DNA from 3 places in the Sphaerimonospora cavernae genome. Region 2 is predicted to be linked to each of the others. Evidence: riboswitches for the same ligand, from Rfam matches in the RefSeq annotation. Region 2 holds a riboswitch; each other region holds the start of a gene.
What was found. A riboswitch is a leader RNA that binds a small molecule or an ion and turns the genes downstream of it on or off. The one in region 2 is predicted to bind cobalamin.

Region 1: it holds a riboswitch for cobalamin, as region 2 does, so the genes downstream of both, metE (5-methyltetrahydropteroyltriglutamate--homocysteine S-methyltransferase) here and ACFHYQ_RS27050 (cobyric acid synthase) in region 2, are expected to answer to the same signal.
Region 3: it holds a riboswitch for cobalamin, as region 2 does, so the genes downstream of both, ACFHYQ_RS01495 (CbtB domain-containing protein) here and ACFHYQ_RS27050 (cobyric acid synthase) in region 2, are expected to answer to the same signal.

Annotation. Positions count from the first base shown of each region.
Region 1 covers NZ_JBHMQT010000063.1:1,441-5,258, reverse strand. The annotation lists gene metE (5-methyltetrahydropteroyltriglutamate--homocysteine S-methyltransferase) at 124-2,439, opposite strand; cobalamin riboswitch at 2,573-2,781, opposite strand; gene ACFHYQ_RS27230 (LuxR C-terminal-related transcriptional regulator) at 2,818-3,801, opposite strand.
Region 2 covers NZ_JBHMQT010000059.1:198,372-202,189, reverse strand. The annotation lists gene ACFHYQ_RS27060 (hypothetical protein) at 1-334, shown strand, start outside; gene ACFHYQ_RS27055 (hypothetical protein) at 518-1,069, shown strand; cobalamin riboswitch at 1,212-1,335, shown strand; gene ACFHYQ_RS27050 (cobyric acid synthase) at 1,447-3,021, shown strand; gene cobN (cobaltochelatase subunit CobN) at 3,018-3,818, shown strand, end outside.
Region 3 covers NZ_JBHMQT010000003.1:219,591-223,408, forward strand. The annotation lists gene ACFHYQ_RS01490 (ribonucleotide-diphosphate reductase subunit beta) at 1-1,010, shown strand, start outside; cobalamin riboswitch at 1,068-1,269, shown strand; gene ACFHYQ_RS01495 (CbtB domain-containing protein) at 1,337-1,510, shown strand; gene ACFHYQ_RS01500 (CbtA family protein) at 1,527-2,270, shown strand; gene ACFHYQ_RS01505 (histidine phosphatase family protein) at 2,392-2,970, opposite strand; gene ACFHYQ_RS01510 (DUF6343 family protein) at 3,149-3,472, shown strand; gene ACFHYQ_RS01515 (DUF2267 domain-containing protein) at 3,581-3,818, opposite strand, start outside.

The DNA of each region.
Region 1 (3,818 bases), on a different contig from region 2:
TGTTTCCTTCACCCTACACACCACCCGGAGCTTTCAGCGTCGGTTACGTACAGGACGGCCCACGTGTACCGTCAAGGGCCTGAGCCGTACACGATCAGGCGCCGGTGCCGCCGGCGGAAAGGCCTACTGGTGGCCGGTGGCTTCGGCGCGGATCTCGCGAGCGGCCGCGACGAGGTTCTCCAGCGAACCGCGGACCTCGGCCCAGCCGCGGGTCTTCAGGCCGCAGTCGGGGTTGGCCCACAGCCGGTCGGCCGGGATGGCCTTCAGTCCGGTACGCAGCAGGGACACCAACTCCTCGATCCCGGGCACTCGGGGGGAGTGGATGTCGTAGACACCTGGCCCGACCCCACGCGGGTATCCGGCCTCGGCCAGCTCACGGGCCACCTGCATATGCGAGCGGGCGGCCTCCAGGCTGATCACGTCCGCGTCGAGATCCTCGATCGCGGTGAGGATCTCGCCGAACTCCGCGTAGCACATGTGGGTGTGGACCTGCGTCTCCGGTCGTACCCCTGCCGTGGTCAGCCGGAACGCCTCGGTCGCCCAGCTCAGGTAGGCGGGCCGGTCGGCGGCGCGCAGCGGCAGCGTCTCACGCAGGGCGGGCTCGTCCACCTGTATCACCGCGATGCCGGCCGCTTCCAGGTCGGCGACCTCGTCACGTAGCGCCAGCGCCACCTGGCGGGCGGTGTCGCCGAGCGGCTGGTCGTCGCGGACGAAGGACCAGGCCAGCATGGTGACGGGGCCGGTGAGCATGCCCTTGACCGGTCGGCTGGTCTGCGACTGGGCGTACCGGGTCCAGCGCAGGGTCATCGGCTCGGGACGGGAGATGTCCCCGGCCAGGATCGGTGGCCGGACGTAGCGGGTGCCGTAGGACTGCACCCAGCCGTGCCGGGTGGCGACGTACCCGTCGAGCTGTTCGGCGAAGTATTGGACCATGTCGCTCCGCTCGGGCTCACCGTGGACCAGGACGTCCAGGCCGGCCTTCTCCTGGAAGGCGAGGACCTCGCGGATCTCGGCCGCGATCCGCTCGTCGTAGGCCTCCTGGCCGATGCGCCCCGACAGCAGGTCGGCGCGGGCGGCCCGCAACTCGGCGGTCTGTGGGAAGGAACCGATGGTGGTGGTCGGCACCGGCGGCAGGTCCAGCCGGGCGCGTTGCGTCCGCGCCCGCTCCGGGTACGGCTGGGCGCGCCGGGCGTCCTGCGGGGTCACGGCCGCCGCGCGGGCGCGTACGGCCGGATCACGGATCAGGGTGGAGACCGCCCGGGACTCCAGGGCGGCCCGATTGTCGGCGAGATGGCCGGCGATGGCCCGGGTGCCCCGCGTCAGACCCCGGGTGAGCGTGACGATCTCCGCGGTCTTCTGCCGGGCGAAGGCGAGCCATGGGGTGATCTCGGGGTTGATCCCGGTCTCGGCGGCGACGTCCAGCGGGACGTGCAGCAGCGAACAGGATGCGGCGACATCGACCTGCCCGGCCAGGCCGAGGAGGGTGGCCAGCGTGGACAGCGACTTCCCCAGGTCGTTGATCCAGACGTTGCGGCCGTCCACGACACCGGCCACCAGGCGTTTGCCGAGCACCCCGCCGACCCGGGCGAGATCGTCCAGATTGGCGGCGGCGGGGCCGGTGAAGTCGAGCCCGAGCCCCTCGATCGGCGCCTGCGCCAGCACCGGCAGCGCCTCGCCGAGCCGGCCGAAGTAACCGGCGACGAGGATCTTCGGCCGGTGCTCGAGCGAGCCGAGGCGCCGGTAGGCGGCCGCGACCGCGTCCAGGACGGCCCGCGACCGGTCCTGGACCAGGGCGGGTTCATCGAGCTGCACCCACTCGGCGCCCGCCGCTCTCAGCGCCGCGAGTACGTCGGCGTAGACGGGCAGCAGCCGATCCAGCAGCGTGAGCGGCTCGAAGCCCGGATCGGCACCGGGCGCGGGCTTGGCGAGCAGCAGATAGGTCACCGGTCCGACGAGCACGGGGCGCGGGTTGAGCCCGAGCTCGAGGGCTTCTCGCAGCTCGCCGAGAGGCTTCGCGGGGTCGGCGGTGAACACGGTATCCGGCCCCAGCTCCGGCACCAGATAGTGGTAGTTGGTGTCGAACCACTTGGTCATCTCCAGCGGGGCGACGTCCTGGGTGCCGCGTGCCATGGCGAAGTAGCCGTCGAGCTGGTTCGCCGCGACGGCGGGGCGGTGGCGCTCGGGGACGGCGCCGACCATGACCGTGGTGTCCAGCACGTGGTCGTACAGCGAGAAGTCACCACAGGGCACCTCGCCGAGGCCCGCGTCCGTCAGTTGCCGCCAGACGCCGCGGCGCAGTCCTTCGGCGGTTGTGCGCAGCTCGTCGGCGCTCACCCGGCCGGCCCAGTAACCTTCGACCGCTCTCTTCAGCTCGCGGTCCGGCCCCTGTCGCGGATAGCCGTACACCGTGCCGAGCGAGGTGGTGGGGGCGTCGGTCACGAAACTCTCCTTCGCGAGTCACGGAAGACCTCGGCGATCCCGGGGTGCGAAGGCGCGACCGATGAGCGGAAACGCGGTGCGTCCGCCTGGTCTCGCCGGGCCCGCCCTCGAGGCCGTCGACGTCACCGCACGCAGGTCGCGTACGGGCAGTGGCAGGTCTTCGGACTCGTGGGCGTCGCGCTCGTTCCTACTGGCCGTCGCTTCCCGGATCTTCCGATCCAGTGCGTGTGACGGCGGTCGTTCCCACTCACCGCTGCGGGGCAGCCCCGGAATCGCACCGGGTTCCCTCTTACGACGCGCCTGTCTGGCGGACAGGGCGAACCAACTGCGGCACCCAGCCTAGGTCGTGTTGCCCCTCCCGCCAACTTGAAAGATCGGTCAGAGCCAGCCGCGTTCCGCTGCCCGCAGCCCGGCCTCGAAGCGGCTTCGGGCGCCCAGTTGTTCCATGATGTCGGCCATCATGCGGCGGACGGTGCGCTGTGACAGGCCCATCTGGCGGCCCGCTCCCTCGTCGGTGAAGCCCGCCGCGAGGAGCTTCAGCAGTTGACGCTCGCGCGGAGAAAGCCCGGCGTCGTCGCGGGGCGGAGGGGTCCCGATCGGCGTGGCCGCGTCCCAGATCGTCTCGAACAGGGAGAGGACTGCGGTGAGGACACCGGTGTCGAAAACCTGGACGACGCCCTTGCGTGGGTTGGCGGCCTCCAGCGGCAGCAGGGCGGTGATGCGATCATAGATCGTCATGCGTACCGGGAGCGTAGGGGCGGTCCGGATCTCAGCGCCGTTCTCGGCCAGCCACTGGGCGTACGCCATGGTCGACGGATCGTGACGGGCGCTTTCCAAGAAGACCGAGCGCATGGCCACCCCGTTGCCGAGCACCCGCAGATCCAGCGGTTTGGCGATTTCCAGCGCGCGAGGGTCGTGGGCGCGGTGGGACATGAAACTGACGATTTCGATCCGGGCGCTCACCGAGAGCTCCTCGATGCGCGCCTGGATCGCATCCATGCCGATCAACGTGCCGATGCTCGATGTCTGGGAGCCCAGGCGGTGGTTGGCGTATTCGTCGATCAGATCCGCGATGGTCGACTGAGCCTGGGCGATCTGCTGCTGCTGGCGGGCGAGTTCGGCCTGACGCTGCTGCAGCAGGGTCTGCAACCCCGCCTCGGGGCTTACCGGGCGGAATCCGCCTGGTAAGTCCCATGAGGGACGCAGCAGCGCGAGCTCGGCCAGATGGTCGAGGGCCGCTCTGACCCGGTCGATTTCGACGTCGAGCGTCTGGGCGATCTCATCGACGTCCAGATCATGCCGGGTGAGCAGCAGCCTGTAGACCTTTTCCGTCAGCTTGTCGAGCCCGAGTGATTCCAGCAACCCCGTGTCCTCTCGCC
Region 2 (3,818 bases):
GGGAGTCCCGCTCGCCGGAGGGCGGTTCGGCATGCGGTGGCTCACGCTCGCAACGCTCGCGGTCGCGGCTGCTGGAGCGCTGGCATCCTCGCCGGTCGCCGCGAACGCGATGGTGCTGCACCCCGCCGCTCCCGGCGCCGTCTCGGGCAACGGAGCAGGTGGCGCCGGCTCTGGCACCGGCGTCGGCACCGGCAGCGCCACCAACACCAGCGGCGGATCACCGGCCCAACAGGCGGCGATCACTGTGAACGGGCTTGCCAGCTTTCAGGCGGCCGTCTGCAACCAGCGGATGCAGACGTGCAACGTCAACCAGCGGCTCTGGGTCCAATGGTGACCACGGACGCTCTCTGGACGCTCCACGGACCCCGACGCCGACTTCCACGGAAATGACACACCGATGACCTGACCCTGGATCACCGCGAACGGGCTCAGGGGCACGTCGCAAAGTACGCTGACGAAGGCGTCCGGACCTCCGGGCGCCTTACCGGTCTCGTCCAACCCGCAGGGGCGAAAACGAATGATGCGTCAGCAGTACGGCAAAGCACCCAGAAAAGCGCTCGCCACGCTACTCGTGATCGGGGCGTCCGTTTCTGCCGTACTTGTCGGCGGAAGCACGCTCCCGGTCTCCGCCGGCGTGAACCCCGACCATCATCAGACGACGAATACGCCGAGACCCACGCCGAGGAACGTCGAAGACGGCCGTGGCGGCGAATCCGATCGGCGCCCCTCGAAGGCGTCATCACATAAGGAAGAAAAGCAGAAAAAGCAGAAAAAGCAGAAAAAATCAGCCGCTCCGAAGGTCCCGGTGGCCACCACGCAGACCGCCGAGTGCAAGGGCGCCAAGATCTGCAACGTGATCCAGCGGATCGTCTTCATCATGCCGCGGGACCTCAAGAAATTCCTACGGTACGCGAAGAAGGCACAGCGGAGGAAATCGCGGAAAACACGGCTCCCGCACCTGCCCAAGCTTCCGCCCCAGCTCGGCGAGGCGCTGGCGGCCGCACCGCCACAGCCTGCTCAGCCGCCGCAACCGGCCGGACCCGGCCCGGCAGCACCGGACATGGGCTGACCGGCGCACCGTCGGCACGCTCGGCCCGGTCACGGGCCTGCGTGAACGGTCCCGCCCCCACCTTCAGGTTCCAATCTCCTTACCTCCCGGTGCGCGGCGGAGATCATGTGGTGTAGGCTCCGAGCCGCAAGCGACGGACGTGGAGGAAGCCGGTGTGAATCCGGCGCGGTCCCGCCACTGTCACCGGGGAGCGATCCTCAACTGCGGCCACTGCCCTCACGGGCGGGAAGGCCGGGGAGAGCGTCGATCCGGGAGCCAGGATACTCCGGCCGTCGGACCTTCGACCGGGGGCGCGGACCCCCAGGGAGGACACGCCATGGCGTGCCGAGGCCTGCGCGCAGGCACCTCACTGCCGGTCTCGCGCCCCGTCCCCTGACGTGCCGCGGCACGGCGGCGGCTCGCTGCTCGTCGCCGGCACCACCTCTGACGCGGGCAAGAGCATCCTGACCGCGGGGCTGTGCCGGTGGCTGGCCCGCCGAGGCGTCCGGGTCGCGCCGTTCAAGGCGCAGAACATGTCGCTGAACTCGGTGGTCACCGCCGACGGCGGTGAAATCGGCCGGGCGCAGGCGATGCAGGCCGCCGCCGCCCGGGTCGAGCCGGAGGCGGCGATGAACCCCGTGCTGCTCAAACCGGCCGGGGAACGGCACTCCCACGTCGTGGTGCTCGGCCGTCCGCACGCGGACGTCGACGCGCTCTCCTATCGAGGGCACAAGCCCGCCCTGCTCGACGTCGCCGTCGGCGCGCTGGACGGCCTGCGCCGCCGGTTCGACGTGGTGATCTGCGAAGGCGCGGGCAGCCCGGCCGAGGTCAACCTGCGCGACCGCGACATCGCGAACATGGGGCTGGCCCGCGCCGCGAACCTGCCCGTCCTGGTCGTCGGAGACATCGACCGCGGCGGGGTGCTCGCGCACTTCGCCGGCACCCTGGCGGTCCTGGACCCGGAAGACCAGCGGCACATCGCGGGTTTCGTGGTCAACAAGTTCCGCGGCGACCCGGCGCTGCTGCGGCCCGGCCTGGACTGGCTGCGCGAGACCACCGGGCGGGCCTGCCTCGGCGTGCTGCCCTGGCGGTCCGGGCTCTGGCTCGACGTGGAGGACTCCCTCGATCTCGACGGCAGACCCGGACTGCTGACTCCTCCCGTCGGCCGGGACATCCTGCGGGTCGCGCTCGTACGGCTCCCGCGTATGTCGAACGTCACCGACGCCGACGCGCTGGCCGCCGAGCCCGGCGTCGGCGTGCGCCTGGTCGCCACGCCCGCCGAGATGGCCGAAGCCGACCTCGTCATCGTGCCCGGCACCCGCTCGACCCTGTCCGATCTGGCCTGGCTGCGTGAACGCGGCATCGACGCGGAGCTGCGGCGCCGGGCCGCGGCCGGCCGGCCGGTGCTCGGCGTGTGCGGCGGGCTGCAGATGCTCGGCGCCGCGATCCACGACGACGACGGCGTGGAGAGCCGGGAGGGCCACGCGCCCGGCCTCGGGCTGCTGCCGGTGCGCACCGACTACAGCCCGGCCAAGGTGCTGGCGTCACCGGTCGGCCGGTGGCGCGGTCACGAGGTGTCGGGCTATCAGATCCATCACGGCCGGGTCATCGTCGACGGCGGTGAGCCGTTCCTCGACGGCTGCCGCAGCGGGCAGGTGTGGGGGACGACCTGGCACGGGATCTTCGAGCGCGACGGGTTCCGGCGGGCGTTCCTGGCCGAGGTGGCCGCTGCCGCGGGACGCGACTGGCGGCCCGGCACAGGCTCGTTCGCCGAGCGCCGCGAGGCCCGCCTCGACGCCCTCGGCGACCTGGTCGAGGAGCACCTGGACACCGACGCGGTGTGGCGGCTGATCGAGCGCGGCGTCCCCGCCGGCCTGCCCGCCGTCGGCCTCGCTCCCGTTGATCGGGCCCGTACGGGCCCGGCTCCCGTGATTTTGACACCGCACACCGATGGGGAGGCCGCCCGGTCATGACCATGCTGCTGCTGTCGACGGCCGACACCGAGCTGCTCGCCGCGCTGCGGAGCGGGGACGATCCGCGAAGCGGGGCCGGCTGGCGGGTCGCCAACCCCGCGCGGATATCGGCCGAGGACGTCCCGGCCCTGGTGAACGGAGCGGACGGGACGGACGCCGTGGATGCCGTCGTGGTCCGGCTGCTCGGCGGGCGCCGCTCCTGGCCGGAGGGCCTCGACGCGGTGCTCGCCTGCGGCCGTCCGGTGGTGGTGCTCGGCGGCGAGGCCGAGCCCGACGCCGCGCTGATGACGCTGTCCACGGTGCCGCACGGCGTGGCCGCGCAGGCGCTCGCGTACCTGACGGAGGGCGGCCCGGACAATCTCCGCGAGCTGCGCAGGTTCCTGTCCGACACGCTGCTGATGACCGGAGAGGGCTTCGCACCGCCGCGCACCACCCCTGAGTACGGCGTGCGCCCCCGCGAACGGCACAGCGACCGGCCGCTGGTGGGCGTGGTCTACTACCGGGCGCACGAGCTGTCGGGCAACACGGCGTTCGTCGACGACCTGTGCGACGCGATCGAGGCGGCCGGCGGCGACGTTCTTCCGGTGTTCTGCGGATCGCTGCGCGGCGCCGGTCCCGAGGTGGCCGACCTGCTGCGGCCGGCCGACGCGCTGGTGGTCACCGTGCTCGCGGCGGGCGGGGCCGCCCCGGCGAGCGCCTCGGCCGGGGGCGACGACGACGCGTGGGACGTGGGCGCGCTCGCCACGCTCGACGTGTCCGTGCTGCAGGCGCTGTGCCTCACCACGTCCCGGGCGACC
Region 3 (3,818 bases), on a different contig from region 2:
CCCCTGAGACGCTGATGCTGCTCGACCCGGGAATGAGCCTCACCCTGCGGCCGATGCGCTACCCGCACTTCTTCGACCGGTTCCGGGACGCGATCAAGAACACCTGGACGGTGGAGGAGGTGGACCTGCACTCCGACCTCAAGGACCTGGATCGGCTCTCCCCCGCCGAACGACACCTGGTCAGTCGCCTGGTCGCCTTCTTCGCCACCGGTGACACGATCGTGGCCAACAATCTGGTGCTCAACCTCTACCAGCACATCAACGCCCCCGAGGCCCGCCTCTACCTGTCCCGGCAGCTGTTCGAGGAGGCTGTCCACGTCCAGTTCTACCTGAACCTGCTGGACACGTACGTGCCCGACGAGGATGAGCGGTTCGCGGCGTTCGCGGCGTTCGAGACCATCCCGTCCATCCGGCGCAAGGCCGATTTCTGTTTCCGCTGGATCGACTCGATCTTCGAGCTGCGCGAGCTGCGCACCCGGGAGGACCGGCGGGCCTTCCTGCTCAACCTGATCTGCTTCGCCGCGTGCATCGAAGGCCTGTTCTTCTACGGGGCGTTCGCCTACGTGTACTTCCTGCGCTCGCGTGGCCTGCTCAACGGTCTCGCCTCGGGGACCAACTGGGTGTTCCGCGACGAGTCCGTACACATGGCCTTCGCGTTCGACGTGGTGGAAACGGTCCGCCAGGAGGAGCCTGGGCTGTTCGACGAGGAAATGGCCGACCAGGTCCGCGAGATGCTCGCCGAGGCGGTGGAATGCGAGGTCCAGTTCGCCGAGGACCTGCTCGGCGGCGGAGTGCCCGGCATGCCGATCGCCGACATGCGGGCCTACCTGGAGCACGTCGCCGATCGCCGGCTGGCCCAGTTGGACATCGCACCGCTGTACGGGGCGAAGAACCCCTTCGCCTTCATGGAGTTGCAGGACGTCCAGGAGCTGTCGAACTTCTTCGAGCGGCGGGTGTCGGCATATCAGGTAGGCGTGACCGGCACGGTCAGCTTCGACGCCGACTTCTGACCCAGGTCGTCGCCGTCCAGCGGAACGAACAGACACCCTGCCCCTTATGTCCCGCTTGACGTGACGGGCGGGACAGGGGAATCTCATTGAGACAAGTCAAGACAGAGGCAACGGTGTGCAGGAACCTGGTGTGATTCCAGGACGGTCCCGCCACTGTAACCGGTAAGCGCCTTTCAGAATGATCACGGCTGAGTAGCGGGAAGGTCGGAAGGCGCGTCGACCCGGGAGTCAGGAAACTGACCCGTTGTCCTCCATCGTCGGGGCGTGCGACCCCGAGAGGAGAAACCGTGGCCAATGTAGCCGTTCCTTCAGCCCAGCCTGTTTCGTTGCGCATCCCGATGCGTGAGATCGTTCCCTGGGCGGTGTTCACCGCGGTGCTCGGTCTCATCCTGATCTACTTCGTCGGGGCCGAGCAGGGGGCCGTCTCCATCATCAGCGGTGAAGCAGTGCACGAGTTCGTCCACGACGGGCGGCACCTGCTCGGGTTCCCCTGCCACTGACGATCGAGAGCCACTGATGATGCGATCGTTGTTGATCCGCGGCATGCTCGTCGGCCTGGCCGCCGCCGCACTGGCCTATGTCGTCGCGTGGTTCCTCGGTGAACCCCAGGTGGCCCTGGCCATTTCGTTCGAGGAGGCCAAGGCCGCGGCCGCCGGCGAGGCATCCGAGCCGGAACTCGTCTCCCGCACCGTTCAGGAGACCTTCGGCCTGATCACTGCCCTCGCCGTATTCGGCGTGGCATTCGGCGGTCTGTTCTCGATCGCCTTCGCCCTCGCCCATGGCCGGATCGGTTCCCACCGACCCTATGTGACCTCGGCCCTCGTGGCACTGGCCGGGTTCGTGACCGTGTACGTCGTCCCGTTCCTCAAGTACCCTCCCAGTCCACCGGCGGTGGGCGACCCCGACACCATCGGTGCTCGCACGGGGCTCTACTTCACGCTGATCGTTTTGAGTCTGCTCGCGGCCGGCCTGGCCGGGTACGCCGGGCGGCGGCTGGTAGCCCGGCTGGGCGGATGGAACGCCGGTCTCACCGCAGTCGGAGTCTTCGTCGTCATCGTCATGGTCATCTACCTGGTGATGCCATCGATCGATGAGGTCCCCGCGGACTTCTCCGCCGACGTGCTGTGGCGGTTCCGGTTGGCGTCCCTGGCCATCCAGGCCACCACGTGGGCAACGCTGGGGTTGCTGTTCGGGCCCCTCGCCGAGCGGTTGTTCACCGGCACGGGTGCGGCCAGACGTCCGGCTCCCGCAGCCGTCTGACCATGCCGGCGTGATGAGGCCCCGGCTGGTTCGATGAGCCCGGTCCTGCCGTTCCGGGTCTGGCGCCCCCTGCGGGGTGGCGTCAGACCCGGACGGGTGCCGCGGTCGAGCCCCTACCGGTTCAGGCGTCGACGCCCAGGAGGTGCCCCGTCTCGGTCAGCCGCCAGCGCCCACCGTGCCGGGAGAGCCGGGTGTGCGAGAGGGGGCGGGCGTCGATCCGCCAGAACACGGACGGCGGCGCGCCGAGCGCATGAAGGACCGCGGCCCGTACGACGGCCTGGTGTGTGACCACCACGATGCGAGAGCGTCCTTCCGCACCTGACTCGAGCCACTCGGCCACCCGGTCGATGAGTTGACAGATCGACTCGCCGCCGTGCGGCGCGGCCCGGGAGTCGGTCAACCAACTGAGTAGCTCCGCCGGTTGCTCGGCCTCGATCTCTTCGAGTCGTCGGCCGCGCCAATCCCCCACGTCGAGGTCTCGCAGCTCCGGTTCCGGGACAACCTCGAGGCCGAGGGCCGTCGCCGTTTGCATGCAGCTTCTCTCGGGGCCCGCACAGCCGCCATCGATGGCCGGCAGCGCCCGGGATGCGGCGATCGCGGCTTCGCGTCCCCGCGTGGTCAGGGAATCGTCATCGGGAAACCGGGCCGTGAGCATGGCGGCGGTCTCCGCGTGCGTGATGAGAATGACTCTGGCGGTCACGAAAGCAGAACCTCCCTTCCGTCAAGTCCGATCATGGCGGAGGAAGCGATGACCGGCCAGCCGTGCGATCAGCGACGCGGGCAGAGTAGCCGGTCGTCTCGGGCGCGCCACCGGTGAGGGTCACGTGTCCGTCATCGAACGGTTCGGGGTAGGGGGCGAGGAAGGAAGGGAGGACGACATGGGAAAAACGCATGGAGGCAGCCGACTCGGGAGCGGCGCCAGGCCGCGGGACGTTCACCAGGACCGCGGGTCTGCCCGTGACAGGTTCTGGTCGGTGTTCTCACCCACGAGCGAACCGCCGCGCAGCGCGCTCAATCTGCGGATCGCACTGGCGGCCTTCGGGTTGGTCGTGTGCGTACTCTTCGCGGCACTGGCGGTAGCGGCCGGACTGACCGTACTCGCGATCGGCCTGGCCGGACTCGCGCTCATCGCTGTCGTCGACCTGGTGGTGGTGATCCGCCGCCGCGCCCGGCGAGGCGACGGGCATTCCCTCTTCGAATGACCACCGCCTCCGGGGTCGGGAGGCCAAGGCCGATGCGAAGCAGGCCTCCTACCGCTGACCGCGACGCCCCGCCTTCAGGCCGGCGGCGTTCCGCCGCCGACCTGGGCATCACCCCATGGAACCCCGGCTACCGGAGGTGACGAGCGGCCTGAGGTCCTCCGGGAGACTGTCGCGCACCTTGTCCATCAGGGCTCCCTGCGTCGCCTCGCCCGTGACCTCGAGCACCACGCGTGCCAGGTAGACCGCCTGAGGCTCCTCGACACCCGCTCGGTCGGCCACTCGGTGGATGAACTCGTCCCGTCCGAAGGGCTCTCCCGTGCCGAGGCCTCCCTCGATCTCCGTACGC